Linked DNA regions of Pseudovibrio sp. M1P-2-3. The protein of the gene in region 2 interacts with the protein of the main gene of each other region in a pairwise test. Links are inferred from orthologs where the notes say so. Each region holds a gene or a part of one and is shown on either strand. Other genes may lie near its edges.

Region 1 (5,840 bases), 1.2 Mb from region 2 along the record:
CAAGCTATTCCTCGATATCGTCAGATCGTTGCCAATGGTGGCTGGAATATGGTGAGCTATCCGGGAAAACCGCTGAGGATCGGTAAACAGCACGACAGCGTTGTTGAGTTGCGTCAACGTCTGATCATTTCCGGGGATCTGGATGCAGGTGCGGGTCTTTCCAAAATATTCGACAGCTATGTTGATACTGCTGTTCGCCGTTTTCAGTTGAGACATGGCTTGCTTGCAGATGGCATTGTGGGCAAGGGTACAATTGAAGCTTTGAATGTTCCGGCCATCGTGCGGCTGCGCCAGTTGGAAATCAATATGGGCCGGGTTGCAGAACTGGCAGATCAGTTGAACGATACATATGTCATGGTCAACGTTCCAGCTGCTCGAATTGAGGCAGTGGAAGCAGGTCGGGTTCGTTCCCGACATACGGCTGTTGTTGGAAAAATCGATCGCCAGACACCTATTTTGAACTCCAAAATTACAGAGGTGAATTTTAATCCTTACTGGACGGTTCCTGTCAGTATCATCCGCAAGGACTTGATTCCAAAGATGCAGGAGGATCCCAGTTACCTTGAGAAGAACAAGATCAAAATTTTTGATTGGTATGGGAACCAGAAACAGTGGCAGGACATTGACTGGAACACGCAGGAAGCAACCCAATATCGCTTTACGCAGGATCCGGGCGAAAAGAACTCCATGGGAAGTATTCGCATAAACTTTCATAACAAGTTTCAGGTGTATCTACATGACACGCCAGAGCAGTCCTTGTTCGGCAGTGGATACCGTTTTCACTCCTCTGGGTGTGTCCGGGTGCAGAATGTTCGTGAACTGGTTTCTTGGCTCTTGGGAGCAACCACGCCTGGTTGGGATCGGGCTAAGGTAGACGAATCGATTCGCGGTGGTGAGCGCCTTGATGCGAAATTGAAGACACGGATACCCATCTTTCTTTCGTATGTGACAGCTTGGGCGAGCAGTGATGGAGCAGTTCATTTCCGGGATGATATCTACAAAATGGATGGTCTGAGCGACTCTCTGCCCATTCTGTCCGAGGCCGTAAGCAGATAAAATATCCGCCAAATACCCCGATAGGATAGGGGGGTAACTTCGATATATCGTTGATTGCCCCCTTGGTTCAATCCATTGCCTGTGGTAATTGCGGGGCGCCTACCTGAAATATAGGTGGGGTTGCTTAGGAGCTTAGAGGGCTCCTAATTTCTTTTGGTTCCAATGTGAAGAGGCCTTGCCATGTCCCTGACGGATACAACGGTCACCACTCAGCTCTACCCAGAGTTTTTTACAGGTTCCCTCGCTCAGGTCGACCCTGAAATTACAGCTACGATCAAAAGCGAACTCACTCGCCAGCAAAATGAGATCGAACTGATTGCTTCGGAAAATATTGTTTCCAAAGCGGTTCTTGATGCTCAAGGGTCTATTATGACCAATAAGTACGCGGAGGGGTATCCAGGCCGTCGTTACTATGGTGGTTGTGAGCACGTGGATGTGGCAGAAGAGCTTGCCATTAAACGGGCCAAACAGCTCTTTGGGTGTGACTTTGCCAACGTGCAGCCCAATTCCGGTTCTCAGGCGAACCAGTCAGTGATGATGGCGCTTGCTAAACCGGGCGACACATTACTCGGCATGAGCCTTGACGCTGGTGGTCACTTGACACATGGCGCTAAACCGAACATGTCCGGTAAATGGTTCAATGCCATTCAATATGGTCTGGACACGGCAACCGGCCGCATTGATATGGATCAGGTTGCTCAGCTTGCACGCGAGCACAAACCAAAAGTTATTGTTGCTGGCGGTTCTGCATATTCCCGCGAAATCGATTTTGCAGCTTTCCGCGCAATTGCCGATGAAGTAGGTGCCTTCCTGTGGGTGGATATGGCGCACTTAGCAGGTCTGGTGGCCGGTGGTCAGCACCCGAGCCCATTCCCGTACGCCCATGTTGCGACCTCCACCACTCATAAGACTCTGCGTGGTCCGCGCGGTGGTTTGGTGCTCACAAACGATGAAGCTATAGCCAAGAAAATCAATTCTGCCATTTTCCCGGGGCTTCAGGGTGGCCCGTTGATGCATGTAATTGCGGCTAAGGCTGTGGCTTTTGGTGAAGCGCTGCGTCCAGAGTTCAAGATCTACGCAAAGAACGTGATTGAGAATGCAAAAGTCTTGGCTGAAACTCTTCGTGAGGGTGGCTTGGACATTGTGTCTGAAGGTACAGATACGCATTTGATGCTGGTTGATCTGCGTCCAAAGAACCTCACCGGTGTTTCTGCAGAAAAAGCTCTTGAGCGCGCCAATATCACCTGTAACAAAAATGGTGTGCCGCTTGATCCGCAAAAGCCGACAGTAACCTCTGGTATTCGTCTGGGAACTCCCGCGGGTACAACTCGTGGTTTCGGGCCCGCCGAATTCCGCGAAATCGGTTTGTTGATTAATGAAGTGATGGAAGGCTTGCGTGCTTCCAATACGGATGAAGGCAACGCGACCGTTGAAGCAGCTGTAAAAGAGAAAGTTCTCAAGCTAACAGCTCGTTTCCCAATCTATAAAGGCCTTTAAGGAGTTTTAACTCCTTAAAATAACAATAAAGGAGGCACACGCTTATGCGCTGTCCGTTTTGCGGCGGAGATGATACCCAGGTTAAGGACTCCCGTCCTACCGAGGATAACACAACGATCCGTCGTCGCAGGGTCTGCCAAACATGTGGCGGCCGCTTTACCACGTTTGAGCGGGTGCAACTGCGCGAGTTGACGGTAATCAAGCGCAACCAGCGGCGTGTGCCTTTTGATCGCGAGAAACTCATGCGCTCGGTGCTCATAGCAACCCGCAAGCGTCCGGTTGAGCCGGAGCGGGTTGAGCGCATGGTCAGCGGCATTGTGCGCCAGCTGGAAAGCTCGGGAGAGAGTGAAGTGGATGCGGAGGCTATCGGCCATCTGGTGATGGAAGGGCTTAAAGCTCTGGACGATGTTGCTTACGTGCGCTTTGCTTCCGTTTATAAAAATTTCCGCGAGGCGAAGGACTTTGAAGCCCTTCTGGATGAGCTGAGCGACGAAGAGCTGAATTCGCGGCTGGCGGCCCAAAAGAGCTAGTTGGTTTAAGTATGGCTGCATGTGATGAGTATTGGCATGCGCTGTGATCTGGTTGCAGTTGACAGCTTGAGCAAGGCTTTCGTGTTCGGCTGCACTAGATAAACTCATTATGTGTGTCCTGCGGAGCGAGAGGTGGGCTTTGTCTGGAAATCCAAGTTTAAGCTCTAAGCAAAGACATGAAGACGAACGGTTCATGGCGGCAGCGCTCTCATTTGGACAGCGCGCCCGTGGGCGGTCTTGGCCAAACCCTTCTGTTGGAGCGCTGCTCGTAAAAGATGAAGGCTCCGGGCCGGTTGTTGTCGGGCAAGGAGCAACTATGCCCGCAGGTGGAGCGCATGCAGAGGTTCAGGCTCTGGCAAAGGCAGGGGGAAGGGCGAATGGTGCAACGGCCTACGTCACTTTAGAGCCCTGTGCCCACTATGGGCGCACGGGGCCTTGTGCGCTGGCTTTGGTAAAAGCAGGTGTCGCCCGCGTTGTCTTTGGATGTTCTGACCCAAATCCGGAGGTCGGGGGCAAGGGTAAAAAGATTCTGGAAGAAGCTGGTGTTGAAGTTATCTCCGGTATTCTTGAAAGGGAGTGCCGCGCCAGCGTTATTGGCCATATAACGCGGCTGGTGCACGCTCGCCCTCATATCCAACTGAAAATGGCTCTCTCAAACGACGGGTTCATCGGGCAAAAGGGTAAGGGGCAGGTTGCTATAAGCTCCCCTGAAAGCCGCCGCCTTGTTCATGCCATGCGGGCACAGGTTGATGCCATTCTTGTTGGTATTGGTACGGTGCTAGAGGATGATCCGGAGCTGACCTGCCGTCTGGCAGGTCTGGAGCACCTCTCTCCGGTCCGTGTCGTTGTCGATAGTCATGCGCGTTTGCCGCTTAATTCAAAACTTGTGCAAACGAGTGCCTCTACCCCTCTTTGGGTGCTGGTTGGGCAAGGTGCTGTGCCCGAACGCTGCGCTACGCTGGAGGCAGCGGGCGCCAAAGTGCTACGGTGCCAGCAAAGAAACGGGCACGTACACCTACCACATGCCATGAAAGAGCTTGCCACTGCCGGTATTACCAAGGTGATGGTGGAGGGCGGAGCCCATGTGGCGCGGGCGCTTTTGAATGACCGGTTGATAGATGAGGCGATGATCTTTCAAGGCGCAAAAATCATTGGAGCAGATGGCCTTAAACCTTTTGTGGAAGGTAGCCTTGAACTCTTGAATAACAAGGGGCACTTTACCCACGAGCTACTTCGCCGCGTATCCGGCGATATTCTTTGGCGCTATTCTTTTAAGGAGACCTCATAGGTGTTTACTGGAATTGTAACCGATGTGGGCAAAATTGCATCTGTGGAGAAAATCCCGGCGGGCCTGCGAACGCGCATTTTGACCAAATATGACGCGAATGGCATTGATCTGGGCGCGTCCATCGCATGTGGGGGCGTGTGCCACACAGTCACCGCAAAAGGCATTGAGGACGGGCAGAACTGGTTTGAAGTAGAATCAGCTGCTGAAACCCTGCGTTTAACCACTGTTCGCGATTGGCAGGCAGGCATGCGTATCAATCTGGAGCGTTCCCTTGCAATGGGGGATGAGCTGGGCGGGCACCTTGTTCTGGGTCATGCGGATGGAACTGCAAAAATTATCGAATTTGTCCAGCATCCGGAAAGCGTTTACATCAAATTTGAATGTGCAGAGGAATTTGCCCGCTTTATACCAAAAAAAGGCAGTGTTGCGCTGGATGGGACATCCCTTACAGTGAACGAGGCGGAGGGGAATACGTTTTCAGTTTTCCTTATTCCTCATACTTTATCGGTGACAACTTGGTCAGATCGTACAGAAGGTGACCTTGTAAACCTTGAAGTCGATATGATGTCGCGTTATGTGGCGCGGCTAGCAGAATTTACAGGGTAACAGTTCTTTATAAGTTTCTGCTGTTTTGACTGGACAAATGGTGTCGGTCGTGGTTCCTGACGATCAATTAAACGAGTGAAAGAGATCCTGCTATGTCTACAGTTCCCCACATTCTTATCATTGAGGCACGTTTCTATGATGAGTTGGCTGATGCACTTTATGAAGGTGCCAACGAGGTTCTGAAAGATGCAGGTGCCAAGGTATCCCGTATGGAAGTCCCTGGCGTTCTAGAAATTCCTTCCGCGCTTTCCATGGCTTTGGCTGCAATGGAAAACGGCGATGCGGACTTCGACGGCTTCGTGCTTTTGGGCTGCGTTATCCGTGGCGAGACAACACACTACGATATTGTCTCCAATGAATCGGCACGCGCCATTGTGGAACTGACAACGGACGCCTGCATTGCAGTGGGCAATGGCATCCAGACAGTGGAAGATGACGAGCAGGCTTGGGCTCGTTGCGACAAAGACAAGAAGAACAAGGGCGGCGGCGCGGCTGAGGCTTGCCTTCGCATGATTGAAGTGCGCGATCACTTCGGAGTTTAAGATTTAGTATGACGCAAGAACAAAATAATAAGAACAAGGCTGGCGTGCGCCCCGCAAACAAGCGGGGCCTTTCACGTCTTGCTGCGGTTCAGGCGCTTTACCAGATGGAACTGGCTGGCACGGAACTGAGCGATATCGTCGGTGAGTTCAAGCTGTACCGTCTGGGCCAAGAGCTTGACGGCGAAACCTACCGCGAAGCGGACCCCGCATGGTTTCAAGATCTTGTCCATGCTGTTTTTGAAGAGCAAAAAATTATCGATGCCAAGATCCACAGTGGTCTTTCAGAGGATTGGCCGCTGCGCCGGGTCGATAGCACGGTTC
Region 2 (7,731 bases):
TTTTTAGAGCCGCTGGCCTGCCCGCCAACCAAGTTGAGATCATCCTCGTTAACGACAAGAGCTACAACGCCTTTGTCCCGGACAGCCGGAGAATGTTCATCAACGTCGGCGTGGTCATGACCGCCAAGACCCCAGAGGAAGTTATCGGCGTCATCGCTCACGAAACCGGCCATATCACGGGTAACCATCTCGTTCGCATGCGTCAGGCGGCGGCAAATGCCCGCGTCATTTCAGTAATCGGTATGATCTTGGGTGCTGGCGCCGCGGCTGCAGGTGTTTCGGCAGGAAGCAGTGCTGTTGCACAAGGCGGCGCTGCCGCCGCTATGGGAGGTGGGAGCCTCGCACAAAGAACATTTCTGGCCTATAAGCGCTCGGAAGAATCTGCTGCCGACCAAGCTGCTCTCAAATATCTGGAACGCACAGGTACCTCGCCAAAAGGAATGCTGACCTCCTTTGAGAGAATGGCAGACGCTGCTTTATTTTCCGCACGTTATGCGGACCCTTATGCTATCAGTCACCCGATGCCGCGTGATCGCTTCAACGCCCTTCAGGTGAAAGCAAAGAAAAGCCGTCACTTCAACAAGAAGGTTCCCTCACAGCTCCAGCAGCGCCACGATATGGTGCGGGCAAAGCTTGCCGCGTTCACATCCCATCCAAAATCGACTTACCGGCTCTACCCCCGCTCCAACAAATCGCTCCCCGCCCAATACGCGCGCGCGGTTGCCACCATGAAATCTTCCAGTGGCAAGAAGGCAGCAAGAGCCATTGACAAACTCATAGCGCAGCAGCCCAACAATCCGTATTTCTATGAATTGAAGGGGCAGGCTCTTCTTGAAGGTGGAAATCCGGCTGCCGCCATTGCACCATTCAAAAAAGCCCTGTCTTACATGCCGCGCAACCCGCAGCTGGAAATTTGGCTTGGCTTTGCTCTCGTTGCCTCTGAGAACCCGCAGTATCTGCCGGAGGCCAAGAGAATACTGACAACCGCTCTCAGGCGTGATCCGAACTCCCACATTGGTTACACCCAACTGGCCATTGCGTACGGGCGCACAGGCGATACCGCTATGGCAGATCTTTCGACTGCCAAAAGCCTGCTTGCCAGAGGAAACCTGAGAAGTGCCCAACAATATGCGGCTAGAGCAAAAAAGAAGATGAAAACCGGCTCCATTTCATGGCAACAGGCCGATGACATCCTATCTTATAAAGTCAACAGGGCTTTGCGCTAGCTTTGATATGAGGTAAACAGTGCCAATTGGCACTATGGAGATAGAATGAATAAGCACGTTCGCAATGTACTCTCCGGCTGTGCAGTTATGCTTTTGCTCCCGTCGATTTCGGCGGGCGCTGCAGAAACTGCCCCCGACAAAGAGGCCGTAGAAAAGATCGTACGCGAGTACCTTCTGGAGAACCCGCAGGTCATTGCTGAAGCCTTGACTGTTTTGGAGGAGCAGCGTGTCGCGCAGGAAGAACAGGCCCGTAAAACGGCAATGTCCCAAGTCTCAGAGCTTCTGTTCAATTCCGAAAACCAAGTCACTCTTGGGAACCCTGATGGGGATGTAACCCTTGTCGAGTTCTTCGATTACAATTGCGGTTACTGTAAACGTGCTCTTGGCGATACATTCCGTTTGATTGAAGAGGATAAAAATCTCCGCGTCGTTCTGAAGGAGTTTCCTGTTTTGGGACAACCTTCCGTGGAGGCTGCGACAGTTGCCATTGCCCTGAACCAGATCGCCCCCGAGAAGTATGAGGAATTCCATAGCCTCATGCTCTCCTCCAGAGGCCGTGCCAACAAGCAGTCCGCTTTGGATACAGCAAAGTCAATTGGCGTGGATACAGTTCGACTTCAAGAGGCAATCGACGCAGGCGTTGCACAGGCTACACTTCAGGAAGTCTACAGTATTGCAGGTACTCTTGGCCTCACCGGCACCCCCTCCTACGCAATTGGAGATGAAGTTGTTGTGGGCGCAGTTGGGTACGACACTTTGAAGAAGAAAATTGAAGCTGAACGTCAATAAGGTGCCCAAGTAACAAAAAGGGCAAATTATCCGGCGAAAAACTTTAAGTTCTGCGTTTAGAAGCGGGTTTGGGTCTTTTCCTTAATCCGCTCTGAATTTATAAGGTTCCAACTGCTGACAACTCGTAGTTCTAGGGGAGTTCATTTAAAAGTAGGAAATTTCTTGATTTTCCTGGGAACTGCTGGTCTGCCAATAATTTGGCACTTATGAACCTTGAGTTTTTGCAGGCTAAGGAGCGCTCCAAAGAGATCCACTTCAAATGAGTGTGAGCCTTTGGATAGCAGGGCTAATTTGAGCCTTCGGGCTCAAAATGCAATTGAGACCATAGACCTACTTCTCAGGTCCTTGGCAAAAAGAACACTGGTGCAACTATGGGCTTAACATCCTTCGGGCACTAGAGAAAAATAACACTCGTCTGCATACTGACTTCATTGTAGGCGGACACTTTATTTGATGGTGACTCTGGCTTCCGTTGCCTGAGCAACACAAACTGGACGATTAAACGATGACGAAACCAAAAAAGTTTGACCAGGATCTGATCCGTCAGCTCGCGACCCTTCTGGATGAAACGAATCTTACAGAAATTGAACTTGAGCAAAATGACTTCCGCGTTCGCGTCGCACGTCAGGCAGCAAACGGAGCCCAAACAATAGTTGCACCAGCAGCCGTTGCTCCAGCAGCAGTTTCCGCCCCAGCTCCAGTTGAGGTTGCGGTGTCAGCAGACCCAGCCAACCACCCTGGTGCCGTCCCATCTCCAATGGTTGGTACTGCTTACCTTGCGCCAGAGCCTGGTGCCCGTGCTTTTGTTGAGGTTGGTGCAAACGTTCGCGAAGGCGACACCTTGATCATCATTGAAGCGATGAAAACCATGAACCAGATCCCGGCACCAAAGTCCGGTCGCATCACTGCGGTTCTCGTCACGGATGGTCAACCTGTAGAATTTGGCGAACCTCTTGTCATCATCGAATAACGGACGGACTCCGATGTTTTCAAAGATCCTCATCGCAAACCGCGGCGAGATCGCACTTCGTATCCAGCGAGCTTGTAAAGAGCTGGGCATTTTGACTGTTGCTGTGCACTCCACAGCCGATCAGGATGCGATGCATGTGCGGCTTGCCGACGAAAGTGTCTGTATCGGTCCGCCCGTTGCCAGAGACAGTTATCTGAATATCCCGCAGATCCTTGCTGCCTGTGAAATCACAGGTGCAGATGCAGTGCACCCCGGTTATGGCTTCCTTTCCGAAAATGCCCGTTTTGCGGAGATCCTTGAAGCCCACGGCATTACCTTTATCGGCCCAACTTCCGACCATATACGGATTATGGGCGATAAGATCATGGCGAAAATCACAGCCAAAGAGCTTGGTATTCCAGTGGTTCCCGGTTCGGACGGCGGAGTGACACCGGACGATGATATTCATGCTATTGCCAATGAAATTGGATACCCTGTTCTCCTGAAAGCTGCCGCAGGTGGTGGTGGCCGTGGTATGAAGGTAGCCAAAACACCGGACGAGCTGGAAACCGCATTCTCCACCGCACGTTCAGAAGCCATGGCGGCTTTTGGTGACGATGCCATGTACATGGAAAAGTACCTTGGCAAGCCGCGTCATATCGAAGTGCAGGTTCTGGGTGATGGACAGGGAAATGCCATCCATCTGGGCGAACGCGACTGTTCACTGCAGCGCCGCCACCAGAAAGTGTTCGAAGAGTGCCCTTCCCCAGCCTTGAATGACGCTCAACGTCAGGAAATTGGTGAAATCTGCGCTGACGCCATGCGCAAGATGAAGTACCGCGGCGCCGGCACTGTTGAATTCCTCTATGAAAATGGCGGGTTCTATTTCATTGAAATGAATACCCGTTTGCAGGTGGAGCATCCTGTCACCGAGATGGTGACCGATATCGATCTGGTTCATGAGCAAATTCGCATTGCCAGTGGGGCGACTTTAGGCATCAGTCAAGAAGATATCCGTTTCACGGGTCATGCCATTGAGTGCCGCATTAACGCAGAACATGCACGCACGTTCACACCTTCCCCAGGCAAGATCACCTATTACCACCCACCGGGCGGTCTGGGTGTGCGCGTGGATTCTGGTGTCTATCAAGGCTACAAAATTCCGCCATACTATGACAGCTTAATCGGAAAGCTCGTGGTACATGGACGTACGCGTCTTGAATGCATGATGCGCCTGCGCCGCTGTTTGAGTGAATTTGTGGTAGATGGTATTGAAACAACAATCCCGCTCTTCAGGGAATTGATGGACAATCAGGACATCGCAAATGGAGCCTATGACATTCATTGGCTAGAAAAGTTCCTGGAGATGGAAAAGTCTCTATAAAGAACAAAGTGCTTAAAAGGTAGTTGGTGGACCATCCATGCTTTTGGAGATTACCCCGCAAGTTCTCTTGAAGGCATACGCCTGCGGCGTGTTTCCTATGGCTGAATCTGCTGAGGACCCAACACTTTTCTGGGTTGAACCCGAGCGGCGGGGCATCTTGCCGCTCGATCTTTTTTATGTCCCCTCCCGCTTGCGCCGTACAATCAGGTCAGACCGATTCCACATCAAAGTTTCGCAGGATTTTGCTGGTGTCCTCAACGGGTGTGCGGCTCCAGGTGCCGGGCGAAGCAATACATGGATCAACAGCGAGATCAGGCGCTTGTATTCCGCCCTCTTTCAACTGGGCCATTGCCATAGTGTCGAGGTCTATTTCAACGACAGGCTTGTTGGTGGTCTCTATGGCGTCAGCCTTGGCTCAGTATTTTTTGGGGAAAGCATGTTCTCTTTTGAAAGGGATGCTTCAAAGGTCGCACTGGCGTTTCTCGTTGCCCGCCTCATAAAGGGGGGGTATCAGCTGCTGGATACACAGTTCGTTACCGATCACCTTATGCAATTTGGCGCAGAAGAAGTACACCGGGACACCTACATACAAATGCTGGAGACCGCCTTGCAAAAGCAAGCGGACTTTTACCACCTTGCCGAAACAGCTACCGGCAAGGAAATTCTTCACATTATTGATGAGGCAAGTGCTCTAGAACCGTAGCGGATTCGGCCATGGAGCGGGAACTACACCAGAGCTGACGAAGTCTTTACCTGCCAGATAATCAACTTCCGGGGCATTAGCTACATCCGGCCCCTCGTAGTTCTCCGGCGGCGGCACGTCGGAATATTTCTTACACCCTACCAGCCATACGTCATAGACCGCATGCTCGATTGCGTGAACACCCGGATTTGCCGCAAACATCCAGCCGCCGAATATGCGCTGAACCTGATTGCCCAGTGTCACTTCATCGACTTCCAAAAAGGCCGTGGTTTTCGCGGTCTCTGTGGGCGGGCGTGTGTAGCAGACTTTGGGCGTTACCTGAAGCGCGCCAAATTGAACGGTCTCGCCCATATAAACGTCGAAGGAAATGAGACGGCCTGTCACCTTATCCAAGCCTTTGAACTCGGCAACAGGATTATCAATTTTTGCAGCCGCAGCCTCGCTGAGCCCGAAACCACCTGCCAATATAGCAAGGCTGGCGGCAACTGAAGCCTTCCATGAAAGTTGCTGCAATCTCTTAAACATACTTAACCATTCCGCGATGTAAACGATTCACCCGAATCTACCTTTAGTCTGTAGCAAAGGTGTATAAGCCCGAAAAGGTCATTTTGGGGCAAAACTGCCATAAACCCGATATAAAATAGAGGATTGCCACACCTCAATGCATATTCGCCGTAAAATTTAACCCAGTTGAATTCACTGGAACCCACGTAAAGGTTTATCTACAACAAATCTTCATACTTCAAAGAATAGCCTTTTTGGAGTGTATTTTATGGTCCCGTGTCCTCCCCGTACATCCATGCAAACCCTCATCGCACTTATTTTATGGGCATGTTCTGCTTTCATGTGTTTGGCACAGGAAACCACGGGTACTCAAAACGGCACCCCCTTCAAAGCAAAGCAACTTTCTCAACTGTATCAGGGCAACGCCAAAGCAATTGATTTTTTAGAACGTTACCCCCTCGCTCCCCTTGATACCAGCTCCCCCCGCGCCACGCTTGAAAGCTTTACCACCATCATGGATGAAGCTAGCAAGACCGTTCTGGAAGCCTATCAAAGGTCGAGCTTGTCTCCAATAAAAACGGGCGGTTCCCTAACTCCTTCGAGTGATGTGCAAGGCGATATACGGATCGCTCGGCTTCTTTTTAACAAAGCCACGGAAACTTTAAACCTCTCGCAAATACCTCAGGCTGAAAGACAGCAAACTGGCCTTGAAGTGGCTATGTTAATGAAGGAAGTGCTCGACAGGCTGCCCCTACCTGACCCTGAAAGTATTCCGGGCAAAGCAGCTGGTCTTTATGACTACAGCCAGAAAGATCTGCCGGATTCATGGCGAATTCCCTTCTCACGTATCATCATAGGTAAGCAAACAGAAGGTCCCAACGCAGGCAGTTACACCTTCACGCCCCAAACGGTGGCCGCCGCCTATAAGTTCTACAACTCCATAAAAGTACTTCCCAATAAACAAGGGAGTACTGATGATTTTTTCAATTTTTACAAGAGTAGCCCTGAAGGGCTTCTTCCTCCGGCGTGGTTCGAGCTTGTACGCCAGCAGGGAGACTGGATTATGCAAGAGTCCGGGGGGCTAGCCCTATGGCAATGGATTGGCTTAGCGGGCTCAACAGTGGTGGCCGTATTATTTTTATGGCTGCTCACCCGCATTATAGGCAGCAAAAGAAAGAAAACAGAACCATTTGGAAAGAAGCGTATTTCCTCCCTGTTGATGCCCGTCATTTGTCTTTCCACATTGCAAGCCTACCAGTATGTCGCCATAAATCAAATAAACGTAACCGGACAGGTTCGCACTGGCTTGAGCCTTTTTGTTGAAGCGGTTTCCTGGCTCGTCCTGTCTTTCATCGTCTACCGGCTCATTAACCTGATTGCCCAACACGCAATCACGCGCAATATCAATGCCAATAAGCTTGACCAGAGCATTTTACGAACCGGTTTTTACCTTTTGTCTATCGTGGCAGTTTTAGCAATACTTGCCATAGGTGCCACCCGGATCGGGATTCCTCTTTACGGAGTTATTGCGGGTTTGAGTGTAAGTGGCCTTGCTCTAGCACTTGCCGCCCAGCCCACCATGGAAAACCTTCTAGGTGGCATTAACTTGTATGCAGACGACATTCTCCGTATCGGGGATTTTTGTAAATTTGGCGAAACGATGGGAACTGTGGAGCAGATCGGCATCCGGTCCACGCGTATTCGCTCAAAAGACAGAACCCTCACAACCATTACCAATGCCGATCTGGCAAAGATGAAAATCACCAACTACACCAAACGTGATCGCAATTATATGCAACACATTATTGGTCTTCGATACGAAACCAGCCCGGACCAAATTCGCAAGATCCTGCTTGATATGCGCAACTACATTATCGCTCACCCCAAGACACTCACCCAGACTGTACGCGTAAGACTGGTGGAGTTTGCAGATTGTGCGTTAAATATAGAAGTCAAAGTGGAAATTAAAGAACCTTCCTATGATAAGTATCTAGGCATTCAAGAGGACATCCTTCTCTCTCTTTATGAAATCATAGAGGACAATGGTTCCGACTTTGCCTTCCCCTCCACCACCACTTATTTTGCCAAGGATACGGGCCTGAATGCCGAGCGAAAAGAGTTCGCAGAAGGTGTTATAAACAATCTGCGTTCAACCAGTGACCTCCCCTTTCCCGAT

The links. The genes of interacting proteins can lie anywhere in the genome.
Region 1: the proteins of accC (region 2) and ribD interact in binary tests that used the Escherichia coli proteins (3 or more experiments, as listed by UniProt). The link is inferred for Pseudovibrio sp. M1P-2-3 from one-to-one orthologs.

The regions. Positions count from the first base shown.
Region 1 is NZ_JARRCW010000001.1:2,778,124-2,783,963, reverse strand. Bases 2,433-5,296 are described here. They hold ribD (bifunctional diaminohydroxyphosphoribosylaminopyrimidine deaminase/5-amino-6-(5-phosphoribosylamino)uracil reductase RibD), read left to right. Parts: upstream 2,433-3,222; coding sequence 3,223-4,371; downstream 4,372-5,296. Other genes in these bases: ribH (6,7-dimethyl-8-ribityllumazine synthase), read left to right, coding at 5,070-5,296; P6574_RS12060 (riboflavin synthase), read left to right, coding at 4,372-4,977; nrdR (transcriptional regulator NrdR), read left to right, coding at 2,598-3,083; glyA (serine hydroxymethyltransferase), read left to right, coding at 2,433-2,553. Outside these bases: P6574_RS12080 (L,D-transpeptidase family protein), read left to right, coding at 1-1,056; more of glyA, read left to right, coding at 1,237-2,432; more of ribH, read left to right, coding at 5,297-5,519; transcription antitermination factor NusB, read left to right, coding at 5,528-5,840. UniProt on the Escherichia coli protein: Converts 2,5-diamino-6-(ribosylamino)-4(3h)-pyrimidinone 5'-phosphate into 5-amino-6-(ribosylamino)-2,4(1h,3h)-pyrimidinedione 5'-phosphate.
Region 2 is NZ_JARRCW010000001.1:1,614,354-1,622,084, reverse strand. Bases 2,313-5,173 are described here. They hold accC (acetyl-CoA carboxylase biotin carboxylase subunit), read left to right. Parts: upstream 2,313-2,998; coding sequence 2,999-4,348; downstream 4,349-5,173. Other genes in these bases: P6574_RS07440 (DUF2155 domain-containing protein), read right to left, coding at 5,040-5,173; aat (leucyl/phenylalanyl-tRNA--protein transferase), read left to right, coding at 4,386-5,051; accB (acetyl-CoA carboxylase biotin carboxyl carrier protein), read left to right, coding at 2,521-2,985. In the rest of the region: P6574_RS07465 (M48 family metalloprotease), read left to right, coding at 1-1,226; P6574_RS07460 (DsbA family protein), read left to right, coding at 1,272-2,015; more of P6574_RS07440, read right to left, coding at 5,174-5,576; P6574_RS07435 (mechanosensitive ion channel family protein), read left to right, coding at 5,824-7,731. UniProt on the Escherichia coli protein: This protein is a component of the acetyl coenzyme A carboxylase complex; first, biotin carboxylase catalyzes the carboxylation of the carrier protein and then the transcarboxylase transfers the carboxyl group to form malonyl-CoA.